DNA from 3 places in the Paenibacillus sp. FSL P4-0338 genome. Region 2 is predicted to be linked to each of the others. Evidence: predicted binding sites of a transcription regulator. Region 2 holds the regulator's gene; each other region holds the start of a gene.

The links. The regulator Rex, encoded in region 2, represses fermentation and respiration genes when NADH is low (regulators of the CRP and FNR family bind a similar motif). The targets are predictions, from matches to a motif close to TTGTGAAATATTTCACAA.
Region 1: a site for Rex is predicted at 4,678-4,695, ahead of pflB (formate C-acetyltransferase). Genes of this name have one in related genera too.
Region 3: a site for Rex is predicted at 4,272-4,289, ahead of MKZ07_RS24685 (phosphoketolase family protein). Genes of this name have one in related genera too.

What each region holds. Positions count from the first base shown of each region.
Region 1 is NZ_JBBOCG010000001.1:2,795,658-2,802,586, reverse strand. It holds gene ltrA (group II intron reverse transcriptase/maturase) at 52-1,344, shown strand; gene adhE (bifunctional acetaldehyde-CoA/alcohol dehydrogenase) at 1,901-4,522, shown strand; gene pflB (formate C-acetyltransferase) at 4,784-6,929, shown strand, end outside.
Region 2 is NZ_JBBOCG010000001.1:2,556,581-2,563,509, forward strand. It holds gene MKZ07_RS11290 (AAA family ATPase) at 1-782, opposite strand, end outside; gene MKZ07_RS11295 (hypothetical protein) at 775-1,317, opposite strand; gene MKZ07_RS11300 (aminoglycoside adenylyltransferase domain-containing protein) at 1,596-2,354, opposite strand; gene MKZ07_RS11305 (cell wall elongation regulator TseB-like domain-containing protein) at 2,588-3,109, opposite strand; gene MKZ07_RS11310 (amidohydrolase) at 3,139-4,440, opposite strand; gene MKZ07_RS11315 (redox-sensing transcriptional repressor Rex) at 4,430-5,080, opposite strand; gene dinG (ATP-dependent DNA helicase DinG) at 5,219-6,929, opposite strand, start outside.
Region 3 is NZ_JBBOCG010000002.1:129,888-136,816, reverse strand. It holds gene MKZ07_RS24695 (putative DNA modification/repair radical SAM protein) at 1-826, shown strand, start outside; gene MKZ07_RS24690 (TIGR03915 family putative DNA repair protein) at 826-1,707, shown strand; gene MKZ07_RS24685 (phosphoketolase family protein) at 1,774-4,158, opposite strand; gene MKZ07_RS24680 (GntR family transcriptional regulator) at 4,437-5,159, opposite strand; gene MKZ07_RS24675 (response regulator) at 5,253-6,395, opposite strand; gene MKZ07_RS24670 (S-layer homology domain-containing protein) at 6,505-6,929, opposite strand, start outside.

The DNA of each region.
Region 1 (6,929 bases), 240 kb from region 2:
GGGAGAGAAGGAGCCCTGCTTTGTTTATGCTTTTGGAGGAGGTACGAGTGAGTGAATGCCAGTAGGCTAACGACACCTAAGGAAAAAGTTCAAGAACTCCAAGAAAAGCTAGGTCATGCGGCCAAGGAGAACAACAAGCGTAAATTCCATGCACTGTACGACAAAGTCTACCGCTGGGATGTGCTGAGTGAAGCCTGGAAACGGGTGAAAGCGAACAAGGGGGCTGCCGGAGTAGATACGGTGACGCTCGCGGATATTGAGAAACAAGGAGAAGTGCAATTTCTCAAAGACTGCGAGCGAGCATTAAAGGATGGTAACTACCACCCACAGCCCGTACGGCGGCACTATATCCCAAAGAAAGACGGGAAACCAAGACCGCTGGGCATACCCAGCGTGCGCGACCGAGTGGTGCAGATGGCAACCAAACTCGTCATTGAACCGATCTTCGAAGCGGATTTCGAAGAAGTATCCTTCGGATTTCGCCCGAAGCGAAGTGCGAAAGGAGCACTGGATCGAATCCGGAAAGCCTGCAACCGCAAAGGAAATTGGGTAGTCGACGTCGACATCCAAGGTTACTTCGACAATATTAACCAGGAGAAACTGATGAAATTGGTACAAATGCGTATCAATGACAGACGAATCCTGAAGTTAATCCGGAAGTGGCTTCAGGCGGGAGTCATGGAAGAAGGAAACGTAAGACGTTCCGATTTAGGCACACCACAAGGTGGAGTGATCTCACCACTTTTGGCGAACATCTATCTGAACTATTTTGACCGACTGTGGGAAAAACACGGGAAAGGAGTAGGTGAACTCACGAGGTATGCAGACGATCTTGTGGTGGTCTGTAAAACTAAAAAGGACGCCGGACATGCGTATGAACTCATACGCAGAATCATGGAACGTCTGGAGCTGACGCTACACCCAACCAAAACCCGTATTGTCGGCTTATGGACAGGAGACGAAGGATTCGACTTCTTAGGAATGCACCACCGGAAAAAGAAGGCAGAAACATCCCAAGGCAAGGTGTATTACACCACGCAGCAGTGGCTAACGAAGAAGGCGGAGGAACGAATTCGAGGCGTGGTTAAAGAAAGATTAGCACCGCCCAGCATGCGTTCGAAATCGTTTGCGGAACACGTGGAATGGCTCAATCCCAAGATTCAAGGATGGAGAAACTACTATTACACAAAGTACAGCCAAAAGAGGTTAGCAAAACTGGATTGGTATATTCTGCAACGATTTACCCGGTGGTATGCGAAGAAGAGACAACGAGGAAGATGGATGAGATCCCGGTCAGAAGTTAGATATTTGACCATCCAATATGGACTAAAAACGCTATTGTAATCTGCATGCCGATGAATGACAAACATCGGAAAGCCGTATGAGGGAAAACCTCACGTACGGTTTGATGAGGAGGGGCTGGGTTGCACCAGCCCTTTACTCTAGAATTTATATTTTGCACATGATAAATTATCCTTCTATTTCTCGCTGAAACGGAACCGTCCTTTAAAAGGACGGCAAAGCCGTTTCCACTTGTAAAGTTGAGATTTATATTTATATTCACACCGTCAGACTTATTCTATAGAAGAGCAGTGGATGAACTGAAGTGACGGCTTGGCATTCATGAGCAAATTACCGAAGCCCAACTGGCATTGCAAGGCAAGATGGGCCATTAACGCTGCAGACTACCGTATTGCGTTCGCAGAATAGACAAATATTAATTAAATAATGCATATAATATGGAAAAAATACCGGTAAATGATCGAATGAAAGCGCTTTGAAAACAACTCAAAAAAAACTTTAAACTTTGTGAAAGATTTCACTATACAAGGTGAAAAGGATGTGCTAAGATAAATGTATAGAAAGAAACAACCTAAAAATTGACAGGAGGACGAGGGAGATGGCAGTTAAAAACGAAGTCGCCGCCCAAGTGAAACAAACCACCGCTGAAGAGTATATTCAGGTTTTGGTGGATAAAGCAAAGAAAGCCCACGAAGCGTTCATGGGCCTGGATCAAGAGCAGACAAACACAATCGTTCATGCAATGGCGCTGGCCGGACTCGACAAGCATATGTACCTGGCAAAACTGGCAGTTGAAGAAACAGGACGCGGAGTATACGAAGACAAAATTACGAAGAACATCTTCTCCACTGAATATATCTGGCACGGAATTAAGTACGACAAGACTGTAGGCGTTATTGAGGATAACGCTTATGACAGCTTCCAGAAAATTGCTGAACCAGTCGGAATCATTATGGGTATCACACCGGTTACCAACCCAACATCCACCACAATGTTTAAAGCTTTGATTTCCGCGAAGACACGTAACCCTATTATATTCGGTTTCCACCCGTCAGCGCAAGAGTGTAGTGCGGCAGCAGCCAAAATTCTGCATGATGCAGGCGTAGCAGCCGGCGCACCAGAGAACTTCATCCAATGGATTGAGCTTCCTACAATGGACAAAACAAACGCATTGATGAACAATCCGGACGTTGCACTGATTCTGGCAACCGGCGGATCGGCAATGGTCAAAGCAGCTTACAGCTGCGGCAAACCGGCACTTGGCGTAGGTCCTGGTAACGTGCCTGCCTTCATTGAGAAGAGTGCTGACATTGATCAGGCTGTAACTGACCTTATCCTGTCGAAGACTTTCGATAATGGTATGATCTGTGCTTCCGAGCAGGCTGTCATCATTGAAGAAGCTATCTTCGATCAAGTGAAGAAGAAAATGATTGCAAACGGCTGTTACTTTGTGAACAAAGAAGAAGCGGCTAAGCTGACCAGCGGCGCAATGAACGTAGAGAAATGTGCGGTTAACCCGGCTATCGTTGGCCAATCCGCTGTGAAGATCGCTGAAATGTGCGGCATTCAGGTTCCTGCCGGAACGAAGATCCTTGTAGCTGAGCTTGAAGGTGTAGGTACTAAATATCCATTGTCCGCTGAGAAGTTGAGCCCGGTTCTGGCTTGCTACAAAGTGAAGAATGCTGACCAGGGTATCGAACGCGCAGCTCAAATCGTTGAATTTGGCGGCATGGGCCACAGCTCGGCTATCCATTCCAACAACGAAGAAGTTATCATGAAGTTCTCCAACCGTCTGCAGACCGGACGTATTCTCGTCAACTCGCCATCCACACACGGCGCAATCGGTGATATTTATAACACTAATATCCCTTCATTGACACTGGGCTGCGGATCTTACGGACGCAACTCGGTATCGCAGAACGTGACTGCCATCAATCTGATCAACGTGAAAAGGGTGAACCGTCGTACCGTGAATATGCAATGGTTTAAAGTACCTGACAAGATTTACTTCGAGAAGGGGTCCACTCAGTACCTGGCCAAAATGCCTGATATTACACGCGTAGCTATTATCACTGACCCTATGATGGTGAAGCTCGGATATGTTGAAAGAGTTGAGCATTATCTGCGTCAACGTCAGACTCCAGTAGCCATCGAAGTGTTCTCTGAAGTTGAACCAGATCCATCGACAACTACTGTAGAAAAAGGTGCGGCAATGATGAACAGATTCCAGCCGGACTGCATCATCGCACTCGGCGGCGGTTCCCCTATGGATGCTGCCAAAGGAATGTGGCTGTTCTATGAACATCCGGATGCAGACTTCAACGGCCTGAAGCAGAAGTTCATGGATATCCGCAAACGGGTATATAAATTCCCTAAGCTCGGCAACAAAGCGAAATTCGTTGCGATTCCTACAACTTCCGGTACAGGTTCCGAAGTAACCTCGTTCGCAGTTATCACAGATAAGACAACGGGTAATAATACTAAGTATCCGCTGGCTGACTATGAGCTGACTCCAGACGTAGCTATTATCGATCCTGAGTTTGTATACAGCTTGCCAAGAACAGCAGTTGCCGATACAGGTATGGACGTATTGACACATGCAATCGAAGCTTATGTATCTGTAATGGCCAGTGACTATTCCGATGGTCTGGCAATCAAAGCTATTCAGCTGGTATTCCAGTGGCTGGAGAAATCCGCACTGCAAGGCGACAAACTGGCCCGTGAGAAAATGCACAACGCATCGACACTTGCCGGTATGGCCTTTGCCAATGCATTCCTGGGGATTAACCACAGCTTGGCGCACAAATGGGGCGGACAGTACCACACCGCGCATGGCCGCACCAATGCAATCCTGATGCCGCATGTTATCCGTTACAATGCCAAGAAGCCTACGAAGTTCGCTTCGTTCCCTAAATATTCGCACTTTGTAGCTGACGAACGGTATGCTGAAATTGCCCGTATTCTGGGATTGCCAGCACGCACTACCGAAGAAGGCGTAACCAGCCTGATCAATGCGATCCGCGACATGAACAAAAAACTTGGCATCGAAGAATCCTTCTCGGCTCTTGGTTTCGATCCTAAGGACTTCGAATCCCGTGTAGACTATCTGGCTGACCGTGCATTTGAAGACCAATGTACAACTGCCAACCCTAAAATGCCGCTGGTATCCGAGCTTGCTGATGTTTACCGCAACGCATTCTACGGCAAATTCGATAATTAATTAACGGTTGCCTGACAAAGAATAAGGTTAAAGGTTAATATGGGACTGGATGGAAGTGACAAATATCACCGAAAGAGTGATATTTGTCACAGTCCTTTTTCAGAAAATAAACTAAAATGTTTATATAAACAACGGTCCCGGTTATGAAGATGCGATTGTGAATTTTATAACAACCATAGCTCATGGGATCACGAGACACGGGATTAACCTTCAAGCCCGCGATCTCTACAAATATACTAAATATAAATGGAGGGATTTAGCATGTCGGTGATTGAAAAAGAAGTACAAGAGGTTAAGTCTGGCTGGAGAAATTTCACAAAAGGCACATGGTCCAAGAAAGTTGACGTTAATAACTTTATTGCCAAGAACATCAAGCCTTATGAAGGAAATGAAGATTTCCTCGTAGGTCCTACCAGCAATACTACTGAACTGTGGAAGATTATCTCCCAGCTGAGTAAGGAAGAAAGAGAAAGAGGCGGCGTATGGGACGTTTCCCTCGATACTGTCTCCACTATCACTTCCCATGCTCCTGGTTACATTGACAAGGACAAGGAACAGATTGTCGGCGTTCAGACTGATGCGCCTTTCAGACGTTCCATCCAACCGTTCGGCGGTATCAAGATGATGATCGATGCTACTAAGGCTTACGGCTTCGAGCTTCCGCAGAATATCGTTGACATGTTCACGAACATCCGCAAAACGCATAACCAAGGCGTATTTGATGCATATACACCAGATATGAGAGCTGTGCGTAAATCCGGCGTAATCACAGGTCTTCCTGATGCTTATGGCCGCGGACGTATCATCGGCGACTATCGCCGTATTGCTCTGTATGGTATTGATTTCCTGATTAAAGACAAGAAGCAGCAACTGGCTGAACTCGAAGTAGACTCCATGACAGAAGATGTTATCCGTCTGCGTGAAGAGCTGTCCGAGCAAATGCGTGCTCTGGGCGAACTGAAACAAATGGCTGCAGCTCATGGTATGGACATCTCCAAACCGGCTGTCAACTTCAAAGAAGCTACACAATGGGTATACTTCGGTTATCTGGCAGCTGTTAAAGAACAGAATGGTGCGGCAATGTCCTTGGGACGCGTATCTTCCTTCCTTGATATCTATGTTCAACGCGACGTTGAAGAAGGTACTCTGACTGAAGAGCAAGCACAAGAAATCGTTGACCATTTCGTAATGAAGCTGCGTATTGTGAAATTCCTGCGTACGCCTGACTATAACGACCTGTTCTCCGGTGACCCTACTTGGGTGACAGAATCCATCGGTGGTATGGCCGAAGACGGTACAACTCGCGTAACCAAGAACAGCTTCCGCTTCCTGCATACCCTGTACAATCTGGGACCAGCACCAGAACCAAACCTGACTGTACTGTGGTCCGAGAAGCTGCCTGAAGGCTTCAAAAAATATTGTGCCAAGGTATCTATTGAAACCAGCGCCATCCAATATGAGAACGATGATGTAATGCGTCCATACTGGGGTGAAGATTATGCAATTGCCTGCTGCGTATCCCCAATGCGTATCGGTAAGCAAATGCAGTTCTTCGGTGCCCGTGCCAACCTGGCTAAGGCTCTGCTGTATGCAATCAATGGTGGTAAAGATGAGAAATCCGGTGCTCAGGTAGGTCCTGAATATCCTGCGATCACTTCTGAATATCTGGATTACAACGAAGTAATGAAACGCTTCAAACCAATGATGGAATGGCTCGCTAAGACTTATGTCAACACGCTGAACATCATTCACTATATGCATGACAAATATTCCTACGAACGTATCGAAATGGCGCTGCATGACCGCGACATTCTGCGTACGATGGCTTGCGGTATCGCCGGACTGTCCGTTGCTGCTGACTCCCTGAGTGCAATCAAATACGCTAAGGTTAAGCCAATCCGTAACGAAGAAGGCATTGCTATCGACTTTGAAACTGAGGGTGAATTCCCTTGCTACGGTAACAACGACGACGCTGTTGACGGCATCGCAGTTGAACTGGTTGAAACCTTCATGTCGATGATCCGCAAAAACAAAACGTATCGTGACGCTGTGCCGACTCAATCGGTACTGACTATCACTTCGAACGTTGTATATGGTAAAAAGACTGGTACTACTCCTGACGGACGTAAAAAAGGCGAACCATTCGCTCCTGGTGCTAACCCAATGCACGGACGCGACAAGAAGGGTGCCCTGGCATCCCTGAACTCTGTTGCCAAACTTCCTTACTCCGATGCACAGGATGGTATCTCGAATACCTTCTCTATCGTTCCTAAGGCACTGGGTAAAGACGAAGATTCCCGTAAGTCCAACCTGGTCTTCATGATGGACGGATACTTCCACAATAACGCTCAGCACTTGAACGTTAACGTATTTAACCGTGAGCAGCTGCTCGACGCTATGGATCACC
Region 2 (6,929 bases):
TTCTTGGCATGCAGGTCGAGAATCGACTTGCGGCCCTTCTTGTCAGGCATATCCACCTGAATATGGCGGTCAAAACGCCCCGGGCGCAGCAGCGCAGAATCAAGCATCTCCTTGCGGTTCGTTGCGGCTACCAGCAGAATGCGCGGGGTATCATTGTTATAAATCCCGTCCATCTCCGTCAGCAGCTGATTGAGGGTCTGATCGTATTCACGCTGCTGTCCGCCTTCGCGTTTCCCGCCGATAACGTCAATTTCATCGATGAAAATAATGGCACTTTGCTTATTCTCCTTGAGTGCGCGTGTACGGGCATCCTTGAACAAATCGCGCACGCGTCCGGCACCGACGCCGACATACATCTCGACGAATTCACTGCCTGAAGCAGCTACAAATACAGAATCGGTGTAATGCGCCGCAGCCTTGGCCATCAGCGTCTTCCCGGTTCCTGGAGGGCCGGTTAACAGAATTCCTTTGAGCGGACGAATCCCGAACTTGCTGATTTCTTCATGCCGGATCAGGAAGTCCAGCGCTTCACGCAGCTCCTGCTTGGCATTGTCCTGTCCGCCGATCTCTTCAAAGGTTAGCTTGGAGGGACCGTTCTTCTTACGCTTCTTATCTGCACCTGCATTGACCGTCAGACCGCCGCGGGCATGGGCAATGAACAGGAGCGCGGCAACCATGCCCATCGCTATAATTACAGGAAAGATATTAATTCCCACAAAAGCCATAAAAATCAGCATGACCGGAACAAATCCGGCTACAACCTCTTTCCAGTACTTAGGCATTGTTCCACACTCCCATCTTGGCTGCTGCACGCGGCAGAATGATGAATTTGCTCTCTGTGCCGTTGCTCAGGCTTACATAGACATTGTTGTCGTCAATCTCTGTGGTAGCTGTAACGCCGCTGTACTTACTGTCCTGCTCCTTCAGTCCGTCCAGCTTCGCTGGTATCAATGTATATTTCCGGCTCTCCATAGCTTCTGCTACAGAGAACATCGCTTTATCCCAATACTCATCCAGCAGTTCACTCGGCTTCTGTTCCACATCCAGCTTAAGGGTCCTGCCGTCAATAGCGGTGCTGCCTTCTCGTGATACATACTGCACCAGCTCACGTAATTTCGTGCCCGGCTGCAAATCCAGTTTCAAAGTGACCTCATTGCGTTTAATAGTAATATGGGAATCCTTCACACCCTGGTAGGATGATACCAGCTTCTGCAGCGGCTCCTGCACCGCGAATTGACGGTAAGAATACCAGCCACCAAACAATAATGCAGCAGACAGCAGAGACGTTAGCAGCACAGGCATAAGACGAAGTTTCAAGAAACGTCCTCCTCTCAATAATGACCAAGCTTAACTCTATAATAAAGACCAGCCAGCGTGTCTAGCGCCAATCCGAGACTGACATGCTCTTAAGCATGTCTTGATACAAGTAGTAGTATATCATAGGTGTATATACGATTTTACATAAAGTTGTGAATATATTTAAAATTTTTGATACTAATTTCTGGATGTTTCATGAACCATGAAAAAACGGCAGCTCAGATTTATATCCTGAAATGCCGCTGCTACTTTCATATTCCGGCGCACACTACATCCGGCTAACGCTCAATTTCAGCCATCATATATTCCGCAAAATCAGTTAATAGCTCCAGTTCATAGCCTTCGGCGCCAGCACCGCTATATTCCTTAAGACACCGTCTAAGCAGCCCGTGGAAGCGTTCCGGCAAATGCTGAAGTCCCCAATCCCCGCCTTCCTTCTTGGAAGAGACATGACCTTCCTGCACATAGTAGAGTACCCTGCATAGATTCAGTGTGTAATAGAGTGGAGCATTCCCAATATTCTGCGGCGCATCATCGACATCCCTGATAATGGAATCCAGATAGTACCTCTGGTCTACCGGCGCAAAGGCCTCGCGTATCGGCTCCCCGTACAAGATAAACCCGCGATGGTAGACTACTGCAAAATGTGCCGCCAGATCAGCATCCTCAAAGCCGCCGCACAGATAATTCTTATCGGTTCTATACCGCTCTAAATGAGCTTCTGAAAAGTGAAATTCAAATGGCGTAGGATACACAAAGTTATGCAGGTATGTCTTCAGGACGATAGACAGTTCAATTCCGCGCTTATTCGGCAGACTGTCATGAAAGGCTACGATACGACCGGCAAGGCTATGACTGACCTCTGCGGGGAGCTTGTCCTCTACTACAATGAGCAGATCAATATCGCTTGAATCCGGTTGAAAACAGCCCATGGCCAGGGAACCGTGCAGATAAATCCCCGACAGATTATCCCCCAGCTCTTCCTTAAACAAATCCACCGCCTGATCCAAATATGCTAAAACTTCCAATTTCTTCATCCTCCTTGAGAGACATATATGCAGGTTGGCGATAGCATTCGAGGAATACAATCAGTATATCAATTCAAGTATATTAATCGATGTATCTCAAACCATATATCTCCATTAAGCCACAGTTCCCCGTCTGCCACCAGTCCCAGAACAGTTCCAGATTATTTTCGACATGATGGATACAAAAAAACGGAAGAACAGATAATCTGTTCCCCCGCATGTTATTCTGCTGAGCGCTTAGCTTAACGGTTGGGCAAACTGTACCCCTCACCGATGGCGCTGCCATCCTTGAAGCGGTAGAAGTTGTAATAGAATCGCCCGTCTTTTTTGTAAAATAGCTGCCAGGCATATTCCCCGTTATATACACCGGGCAGCAGCCGTTCGATCTTCACGTCCGGTAACTGATCGGCTATGATTCCGCGCATTTTCTCTTCGGAAGTGCCTTTGCTCAGCTCTTCAGCATACAGGTCGTTGTCGCCTCCGGCAGGCTTGCCCTCCAAGGTGAAACGGACCCACACCATCAGATCGGTCCCGGCTTCATTTTTGCCGGTTAGCACCCAGTAGATCTCATTCTCATTCCAGACGGATTTCTGAGCCTTGGTTACCTCCGTTAGTCCGGCACGCGTCCGGGCCAGCTCCTTGGCCTCATTCCGCTCGTTCCACTGGTCCTTCATAATGTAGGCATAGAACTGGCTTAATCCGAACAGAAGGAGCAGCACCACGGTAAGCCCCAGCCAGATCCATTTTCTCCTCTTCTTCTTCACAACGCTGCTTCCTTTCCCGTTCTCCTGAATTACCGTTTAAGCAGGCTCTCGAACGTCTCCTGTGCTTTGCGGCGGATAGCTTCTTCATCCAGTGTCAGGCATTGTCCATGCTTCACAACCTGCTGGCCGTTCACCCATACATGCTCCACATCCTTGGCACTTGCCGAATAGACGGCATGGGAGAGCAGATCGGTATGCGGCAGCAAATGCGGCTGGTCAATATCAAGCGCGATGAAGTCGGCCTTCATTCCTGCTGCAAGCCGGCCTACCCCGCTTAGGAAAATAGACTGAGCCCCGTATTCCGTGGCCATCAGTAGCGCTTCAGGAGCCGGTACCGCTGTAGGATCACCGCTTACGCCCTTGTGGATCAGAGCCGCCAGCCTCATCTCTTCGAACATATCCAGATTGTTGTTGCTTGCCGCGCCGTCTGTACCCAGGGAGACCTTAACCCCGGCTCGCAGCAGCTCAGGAACACGTGCAACCCCGCTGGCCAGCTTCAGGTTACTGCCGGGGTTATGCGACACGCCAACGTTATAGCGGGCCAGAATCCCGATCTCTTCATCGTTCAGATGAACCCCGTGGGCAATGAGCGAAGGACGGGTGAACATCCCCAGCTTCTCCAGATGTGCGACCGGACGAAGGCCGTAGTCAGCCACGTTCTGCTCCACTTCATGGCGCGTCTCGGACATATGGGTATGCATCGGCAGGTCCAGATCATGGGCAGCCTGCACAAACTTCATGAAAAACTCTGGAGGACAGGTGTACGGAGCGTGCGGTGAGAGCATAGTTGTAATTCTGCCGTCAGCCTTGCCGTGCCAGTTACGGGCAAAAGCAACCGCCTCAGCGAGCTTTGCTTGCTGTACCTCTTCCGGGCACAGCCCAATTACGCCGCGCATCAGCACCGCACGAATACCGGACTGCTCCGTTACTTCCGCTACCCGGTCCATATGATCATACATATCGAGGAAGGTGGTTGTGCCGCCCTTCAGCATTTCCAGTACGGACAACGAGGTTCCCCAATATACATCATCACCAGTGAATTTCTCTTCCATCGGCCACATCTTCTCCTGCAGCCAAGTCTGAAGCACCATATCGTCGCCGTATCCGCGCAGCAGTGACATGGCCGTATGCCCATGGGTATTGACCAGACCCGGCATGAACAGCAGACGGCTGCCGTCTACGACCTGAGCGCCATCCTCCACTACCGGCTCAGCTTCACCTATGTAAGTAATCAGATCATTCTCCAGGGTCATATACCCGCTTAGAACCGGCTTGTCGCTGCCCGGAACCAGGAAGTGCCCGTTCTTGATTATCGTGATCTTACTGCTCATCTTCTGCCTCATCCTTTCCATCATGCAAATAATAGGCCAGGCTCTGCAGATCTGTGGTGAAATCTGCGGCATGAATCCGGATATTGGCAGGCGTCTTGAGAATAACCGGTGCGAAGTTCAGAATCGCCTCAATGCCGGAGTCCACAAGAATATCAGCTACATTCTGGGCTTCGCTGTCAGGTACGGTAATAATCCCGATGCGGATGCCCTGCGAGCGGATTGTGCTGCTTAACTCCTCCATCGGCTGCACAACCAGCGAGTTGATCTGCTGGCCCACCTTCGGCGGGTAGGCATCGAAGATCGCAGTAATCTTCATCGTATCCTTCAAGTAAGCGTTGTAGTTAGACAAGGCATGACCGAGATTACCGGCTCCAACCAGTGCAACATTAATTTGCTGGTCAAGCTTCAGGATATGGCGAATCTTCTCAATTAGATAGGATACATCGTAGCCGATACCCTTCCTGCCAAAATCACCGAAGTAAGCCAAATCCTTACGGATCTGGGCGGGATTCAGATCAAGCTTCTGGCCCAGCTCCTGAGAAGAGACTGTGGAGATTTCACGTTTTTGGAGATCGTTCAGGAAACGCAGGTACACTGGGAGCCTGCGCACGACGGCCTCCGATATTTTATCCGATTTCATGTATTCTCCTCCTTAATAGTTGTGTTATACCCGTTCAATTATAGCAACCGTGCCCCCCGCCTGCCGGATCGGCAGGACAGGGCGGGAACGGATCTTCAGGTTAATCATGACTTATTAATAATAGCAATAGCAGATGAATTAGGAAACCCCGCCGTCTTCCAGCCATTCGGCAATTCTCGGGACCATCTGCTCGGTGAGCATATGCTCCATCTTGGGACCGGGGAGTGAATACAGGAAGTACTTTCCGTAATGCGATTCAATTACTCTAGTATCGTACACAATTACGATGCCCCGGTCCTGCGCCGTGCGGACCAGCCGCCCGAAGCCCTGCTTGAAGCGGATGACTGCCTGCGGCACGGACAGCTTCATGAACGGGTTCTTCTTCTGTGCCTGAAGCAGCTCCGACTTCGCTTCTGCCAGCGGGTGATTCGGCGGCTGGAACGGCAGTCTGACAATCGCCAGGCAGGTCAATGCTTCTCCCGGAATATCTACCCCTTCCCAGAAACTGCTGGTACCGAGCAGGACCGAAGCCGGGCTGTCCTGGAAGCGGCGGATCAGCTTGCTCCGGCTGCCGCCCTCCACACCTTGTCCGAGCACCGCGATATCCTGGGAGGCAAGCGCCTCCTTCAGCGGGTCATAGACCTGGCGCAGCATCTTGTAGGAGGTGAACAGCACCAGCATTCGCCCTCGTGTAGTTACAGCAGTCTCGGCGAGGGAATGAACAAGCGTGTCCACAAAACGGGCATCCCCTATACTTCCCTTGACGCTCGGGAAGTCGCGGGGAATGACCAGCAGAGCCTGCTCCCGGTATTTAAACGGCGACGGAAGCAGCGCTGTCATCAGACGCCCCTGCTCCGCAGCTTCACCAAGGCCCAGGTTATCGATCATGAACTGGAAGGACTTATCCACGGATAAGGTGGCCGAGGTCAGGACAATACTCTTCTTCTTGTCGAAGAACAGCTCCCTGAGCTGGGTACTGACATCTACAGGAACGGCATACATTTGCAGCGACTTGCCTTTATAATTACCGCTTCCCTCCAGCCAATACACGATATTCTCATCGTTCAGGCCCATGAAGAAGCGGATCTGCTCTCTAATGGATGCCAGATCCTTAAATAACCCGCCGATATCGGTCACAAGACTGTCCGAGGAGGATTGGCTGTCCGTGTCACGCATCTCACTGAGCATCTTGTCACCCTTGCGGATGATATCGCTCAGACTGAGGTTCAGCGTATTCTCAAGGGCCGCCAACTCCTCCCAATCCTTCGGCTTCTTGCCCGGCTGCAGGCGGGCCACCAGCTGGCCTGCTTCACCGGCTCCGGCATCGCTGCGCTCGGGCAGCAGGCTGAAGAGCCGGTCGCTGAGCGCATCCCAAGATTCCTTCACCGTCAGCAGATCGGGATAGATCCGGTCGATCACGCCGCTCCATTCGGAAGCCTGCTCACTGCCCGAAGACTGCAGACTCTGGCGGAGGGCAGGCAGCTGCCCGCTCCGGCTATCCTTATAGAGGCGGGTGAGGGTATGGGCGAATGTGAAATATTTCATCTGCATGCCAAGATGCTTGCCGGCAATATCTTCCAGATGATGGGCTTCATCAATCACAAGATGATCGTAAGCCGGAAGTAGCTGATGCCCGGCTTTGACATCTGCGAACAGCTTGGAGTGATTGGTGACCACCACATCAGAGATCCCGGCTTCATGCTTGGCCCGGTGGTAATAGCATTTGCGGAACCAGGGACAAGCCCGTCCCAGGCAGGAGTCGGTATCACTGGCTACAGTCTCCCAGAAATCGCCGCCCCGTCCGCTTAAGTTAAGCTCCTCATCATCGCCGGTCGTCGTCTGGGTCAGC
Region 3 (6,929 bases), on a different contig from region 2:
CATCGAACTGCCCTCGCAGGAGAGTCTCGGACGGCTCGCTCCCGATAAGAGCAAGGTATCCATCCTGAAGCCGATGGGGCTGATTAGCAGCCGGATCAAGGAGAACCGCTCCGATATCGTCCGGTATAATCACGCGCCCCGCTTCGCTCCGGCCGGACAGAGCACCCAGATGATCGTGGGGGCAACGCCAGATACGGATTACCAGATTCTTAATCTGACGGAGGGATTATACCGCAAATACTCGCTCAAGCGCGTCTTCTTCTCCGCCTACACCCCGGTTGTGGAGGATTCCCTCCTGCCCGCTCTCGACACCAAGCCACCGCTGCTGCGGGAACACCGGCTCTATCAAGCCGATTGGCTCCTGCGTTTCTACGGCTTCAAGGCGAATGAATTATTGGATGAGGCCGTGCCGAACTTCAATCCGCTGCTGGACCCCAAATGCAGTTGGGCCGTTAACCACCGGGAGCAGTTCCCCGTTGAGATCAACCGCGCCCCTTACGAAATGCTGCTGCGTGTACCCGGCATCGGCGTAAGAAGCGCACAGCGGATCGTGAAGGCCAGACGGGCCGGAGCGCTCGATTTCCATGCGCTGAAGAAGCTGGGAGTGGTCCTCAAGCGTTCTCAGTTCTTCATCACCTGTAAGGACAAACCGCTGGAGGGACTGAAGGTAAGCGAGCACACCCTGCTTCGCTCACTCATGTCCGGGGAGCAGCTCGCTCTCCAGCAGCCGCAGGTGGAGCAACTCACGCTGTTCGACGACTTCAACCTGTCAGCACTTCCGGCAGCAGATAGTTGGAACCTGCTCAAGAAGGGGGCGAAGGCCTGATGTTCAAGCCGTCCGCACTGGCGTATACCTATGATGGAAGCTTCGAGGGCCTGCTGTGCTGTGTGTTCGAGAGCTATGCCTGGAAGGAGACTCCGTTAACGATACATTCCGCAGATGCAGAGCAGGGGCTGTTGCTGGAGGCCAAATGGATCGAGACTGACAAGGACAAGGCAGCACGGGTACTGAAATCCCTGCCGCTGCGGATCAGCCGGGAAGCCGAAGAACTGGTGCGTCTGGGCTTCTGGAGCTGCGCTCCCGAGAAGGAAATGCTGCTGTTGAACTTCCTGTATCTCGGCTTCCAGCATGGCCGCAAGGTGATGAATATGCTGGCCGACGACACGGTGAACACACTAATGAAGGCCGTACAGCAGCTCCGGCATGAAGCGCATCTGTATACAGGCTTCGTCCGCTTCTCCGTATACGGACCGGTCATGGCCGCAGTCATTGAACCGCAGGGCTATGTGCTGCCTGTGATCCAGGAGCATTTCTGCGACCGGTTCCAGGGGGAGAGCTTCATGATCTACGATCAGACGCACGGAGCTGCGCTGATTCATGAGCCCGGACGGGAGGCCATCGTGCCGTTAAACGGCTGGACCCCGCCCGAGCCCGATGAGACGGAGGAAGCGTACCGCCGCTTATGGACTGGCTTCTACAATGCCATCGGCATCAAGGAGCGCTACAACGACCGGCTGCGTTCCTCACTGATGCCGAAGCGCTACTGGAAGCACATGGTGGAGATGAATGGAAGGGGCGGTGTGCCTGTACTTTCTGCGGGGCAGCGGAAGAGAGCATTGCAGCCGGAAGCGCCGAAGACCTCATCGATCCCGGACATCCAACTTCAATCATCGGATACAAAAAGCGCCCCGCAGCCATCAACATGACTAACCGGAGCGCTCCCTGATTGAAGCCTTCTATATTATCAATGAAATAACACTATCATCTAAAGCCTAGTTCAAAGCCTTCCATACCCAGTTCTCAACCTCTGGAAGGTCAATGCCTTCTTCGCGGATGTATGCATGATGCTTCTGCACGATGGCATCCATCTCGTCAGCGATGGACTGGTATTTGCTTGCTTCCGGCAGGCTCAGCACAGCTTCCTTCGTGAGGTCGAAGCGGTCCATCTGGTTGAGGACACGCATATCGAACGGTGTAGTGATGTCGCCATTCTCGCGGTAACCATGCACATGCAGGTTATGGTTATGGCGGTCGAAGAACAGGTCTTTGATCAGGCCTTCATAGCCGTGGAAGGCGAAGATGACCGGTTTATCTTTTGTGAAAAATTGATCAAACTCCTCGTCAGACAAGCCGCGCGGATCAAGCTTCTGACTTCTCAGCTTCAGCAGATCGACTACGTTAATGTAACGGATCTTCAGCTCAGGCAGCTTCTCATGCAGGATCGAGATGGCAGCCAAGGCTTCCATAGTTGGTTCTGTACCCGAAGAAGCGATGACGAGATCCGGCTCTCCGCCTTTGTCGGTGCTGGCCCAGTCAATGATCTTGAGGCCTTTAGTTACCAGCTCCTGAGCTTCGTCGGCCGAGAACCACTGCGGACGCGGATGCTTGGAGGATACAATCAGGTTGATCTTCTGACGGTCATTCAGGATCGTGTCGAAGACAGCCAACAAGCTGTTCGCATCGGACGGCAGATACTCACGGATGAATTCAGGCTTCTTGTCAGCCAGATGGCCGAGCAGACCCGGATCTTGGTGGGTATAACCGTTATGGTCCTGCTGGAATACGGTCGATGTGGCGATCACGTTCAGGGAAGGAATATCTTCTCTCCAGGTCTGATCTGTCGCCTTACGCAGCCACTTGAAGTGCTGGGTAATCATCGAGTCAACCACGCGCAGGAACGCTTCATAGCTGGCGAAGAATCCGTGGCGCCCAGTCAGGACATACCCTTCCAGAATCCCTTCCGCCTGATGCTCAGACAACTGGGAGTCAATGACACGGCCGTATGGAGCAAGGAATTCATCCTGCGGTTCCTGAATGGCATCCATCCATTGGCGCTTGGTCACTTCGAATACAGGTCCCAGACGGTTAGACATAGTCTCATCCGGTCCAAAAATCCGGAAGTTGCGGTTCTCTTCGTTGAGCGTAACAACCTCTTTCAGGTATTTCCCCAGCACGGCCATATCCTGTGCGATCACTTGACCCGGAACGGAATTATCCAGGGCGTAGTTGCGGAAATTCGGCTTGTGCAGGTCTTTGATCAGCTTGCCGGCATTCGTTACAGGGTTCATCCCCATACGTCTGTCGCCGGTTGGCAGCAGCTCAGCCAGATCCGCGTTCAGACGGCCGTTCTCATCGAACAATTCTTCAGGTCTGTAGCTGTTCAGCCATTCAAGCAATGCCGGAGCATGCTTCATGTTCTTCTGATCAACCGGAATCGGCACCTGGTGGGCACGGAAGGAGCCTTCATTCGGCACGCCGTCCCATGCTTTGGGACCAGTCCAGCCCTTAGGCGTACGGAAGACCAGCATCGGCCATACAGGGCGTTTAGTATCGTTATTTTCACGGGCATTCTTCTGGATTGCGGCAATTCTCTCTACGATCGTATCCAGCACCTTCGCCATTTCCGGGTGCATCAGATCCGGGTTCTCGCCTTCTACGAAGAATGCTTCCCAGCCATTTCCGGCAAAATATGCGGTCAATTCTTCTCTGCTCATCCGGGAGAGGATGGTAGGGTTGCTGATCTTGAAGCCGTTCAAATGCAGAATCGGCAATACAGCACCGTCTGTAATCGGGTTGATGAACCGGTTGGACAGCCAGGAAGCGGCCAGAGGGCCGGTTTCTGCTTCGCCGTCACCTACAACTACTGCAGAGATCAGATCAGGGTTATCGAGAATCGAACCCACGCTGTGCGACAGGGAGTAACCCAGTTCGCCGCCTTCGTGAATGGATCCAGGTGTTTCAGGAGCAGCATGGGAGGCTACACCGCCAGGGAAAGAGAATTGCTTGAACAGCTTTTTCAGACCAGGGATGTCTTGGGTGATCTGGGGGTAGATTTCAGTGTAGCTTCCGTCCAGATAAGAGTTCGATACCATCACCTGGCCGCCATGGCCCGGGCCTTCAATATAGAACATGTTGAGATCATATTTAGTGATTACACGGTTCAGGTGCGCATAGATAAAGTTCTGCCCAGGGATGGTGCCCCAGTGTCCGATCGGCTTCACTTTGACATCTGCATCCTTCAGCGGTTCTCTTAACAACGGATTATCCTTCAAATAAAGCTGGCCTACGGAGATGTAGTTCGTTGCACGCCAGTAAGCGTCAAGCTTTTCCAGATACGTTTTCGAGGAATAATCCACCTGTTCGATTGTTAATCCCATGTCTTCCACTCCCTAATCTTTTTCTTTGTATTTTGAATGTATCACTTCTACAGTTACATCATACATCGGCATTTCAGAAATTCAATCTTTTTAGAAATTAATACGGTCCAATATTGTGAAATTTTGAACATAGTATGAAATTCGCTGCAAAATTCGCACAAAATTATATTCTTTTTTATATTTATGGATTAATTTGTTATGTCCGAAAAGATGCCAAAAAGACCGGGACTCCTCCCGGCCTGCTATACCTCAGTTATGCTATTTACAACGTCCACCCGTTAATGCACAGACACGAACGTGTTGAACTTCAGATACTCATAATGGAAGCGCATATGCGAGAATTCAAACGGCGTGCCGTTATCCAGGAAGAAGATTCCTTCCATAATCCCTACAGGTTCATTCTCCTTCAGATGGAGCAGCTCCTGGTCATTCGGCAGCGAAGGCTCGGCAAAAATAGACAAAAAGGATTTAGTCACCGCCAGATTGCGCGACTCCTCCAGATAATGAAAAATCGAGCCCTCGATAATCGTCTGGTCGAGATTTTGCACAATTTTGATCGGAATATATCCCGTCTCAATCATGAAGGGCGCACCTTCAAACAGACGCAGACGCACGATCTTATACACGAAATCATGGGGCATCAGGAACAAATCCCGCTGAAGCTCCTCCGTGGGCCGGATGACCTCGAAGCTCAGCACCTTGATCTCCGGCTTCTTGCCGTGCATCTGGAAGTTATCCGACACCCCCAGGTTAGAGCCCTCGTAATTGAAGATCGAATCGTTCTTTATGTATAGCGGATTGATGAAGGTGCCGGAGCCGCGTTTCTTGAAAATAATGCCCGAGCTCTCCATCTTCATCAGCGCACGCTTAATGGTACTGCGGCTAACCTGATACGCCTCGCTGAGACTGCGCTCATCCGGCAGCTTCATATCGGCGTACTGCCCGGCAAAGATCTTCGTTTTGAGGTCAGCAATAATCTGCTTGTAGACAAATTGGGTCATGGGGTGCTCCTTCGTCGGGTCTTTGCAGAACCAGTTCATTCAAGATTAAATATATCATAATTTAGATAGGGCAAAAAGGATGAATCCACGGATTCACCCTTTTTGACGCTTGTTGTCCCAATCCCTATACCATTTGACAATCTCCCGGCTCGGTTTCTCCGCAACCTCTGCTTCCATAACCGTTTCCAGTAATACATATTGTCTTTGCACCAGAAAATGAAAGCCCATGCTATCCGATATTTGCATGTACAATAATTGCGCTTGCTCCTCTAACGGATAGCGGGTGCACACCTGTTCAATATGCTTGAAGGCCTGTTCATATTCTGCATTCCCCATATACCAGCGGACCAGATTCAGCTTGAGCCGAATCCACTGCAGCTGGAATCTTTGCCGTTCAAGCTCCGCCCACACATAATCGTACCCCTCCAGATATTCGCTCTTGAACAGCTTCAGGATTCGTTCATATTCAGGCAGTGTGTCATTCGACAGCTCTAACCCCGCTTGGATAAAGCGGTCAAACTCATCAACGTCCAGGCAGATCCCATCCAGCTTGAGCAGATAGCCGTCCGCCGTATTTTGCAGGAGAATCCGTTCTCTGCTGAAAGGCTCCAGCATTTTGCGGATATGATACACAGCAGTATATAACTGCGGATAGGCCCTGTCCGGATCAAAATCAGCCCACATTAGCTCAATTAGAGTCGCTTTACTGACCACTTTGCCGCGATGATGCAGCAGATAAAAGAAGATTTCCTGCGCCTTCGCCGTTCTCCATTGCAGTGACGGAAGCTCCTGACTCCCTTCGTAGATCCGGAAGGCATCGAGCATCAGCATCCTCCAGCTTGTCTGCGCTGACGTTGCCCGGGCTGCCAGGCCAGGCTTCTGCTGAGCATTCAATCTCCGCACTGTAAGCTTCAGACGGTCCATATGAATCGGCTTAAGCAAATAGTCCAGGGCATTCAGCTCAAAAGCCTTGATCGCATACTTATCATATGCCGTTACGAATACAACCTGCAGATCGGGTCTTCGCTCCAGTAGCCTCTCCGCCAGCTCAATCCCGCTCAGCTCCGGTAAATGGATATCGAGAAACACAATGTCGGCCTCGGTCTCCTCCACCTTTTGCTGCCCTAGCAGCGGATCGGTATATTTGCCGATAATCTCAAAATCACCAAGTGCATGCAATTGGCGTTCCAAAGCCTTTAGTGCCAATTCTTCATCGTCAATCAGGATTGCTCTCATTCGGATCTCCTTCGCAGCTGGAAATCGGTAAGGTGTTATAACCATTATACTTCAAATTTAATGATTTAGGGGTTGGAGGAGAATGATCTCTCCTCCAACCCCTATCCATTTATTCTGTAACCCGTTGTTCCTTCTGTTCACTGTCGACCCGGTACTGATGGTCGATGACAGCCTCCTGGATATCCAGGTAGGCCCAATGATTCTTGGAGACATCCGGGAATTTCACCGCATCTGCTCCATGGAGCGGACCGCGGCCAAACATCTGATTAACAATGACTACAGCTTCCGCACGGGTCAGATAAGCATTCGGCTTGAAGCTGCCGTCCGGGTAGCCTTTGAGCAAGCCCGCCTTCACATTGGCTTCAATGACGCCTTGTGCCCAATGTCCGGTGGTGTCGCTCATGCTGGACTTACCATCTGCCGGTACTGCAAGCTTCAGGTAGTTGGCAGCAGCAGCGGCCATCTCTGCTCTCGTAATCGGTGCATTCCCCCGGAATTTCCCGGCCGGATCACCCTTCATCAAGCCCTGTGTAT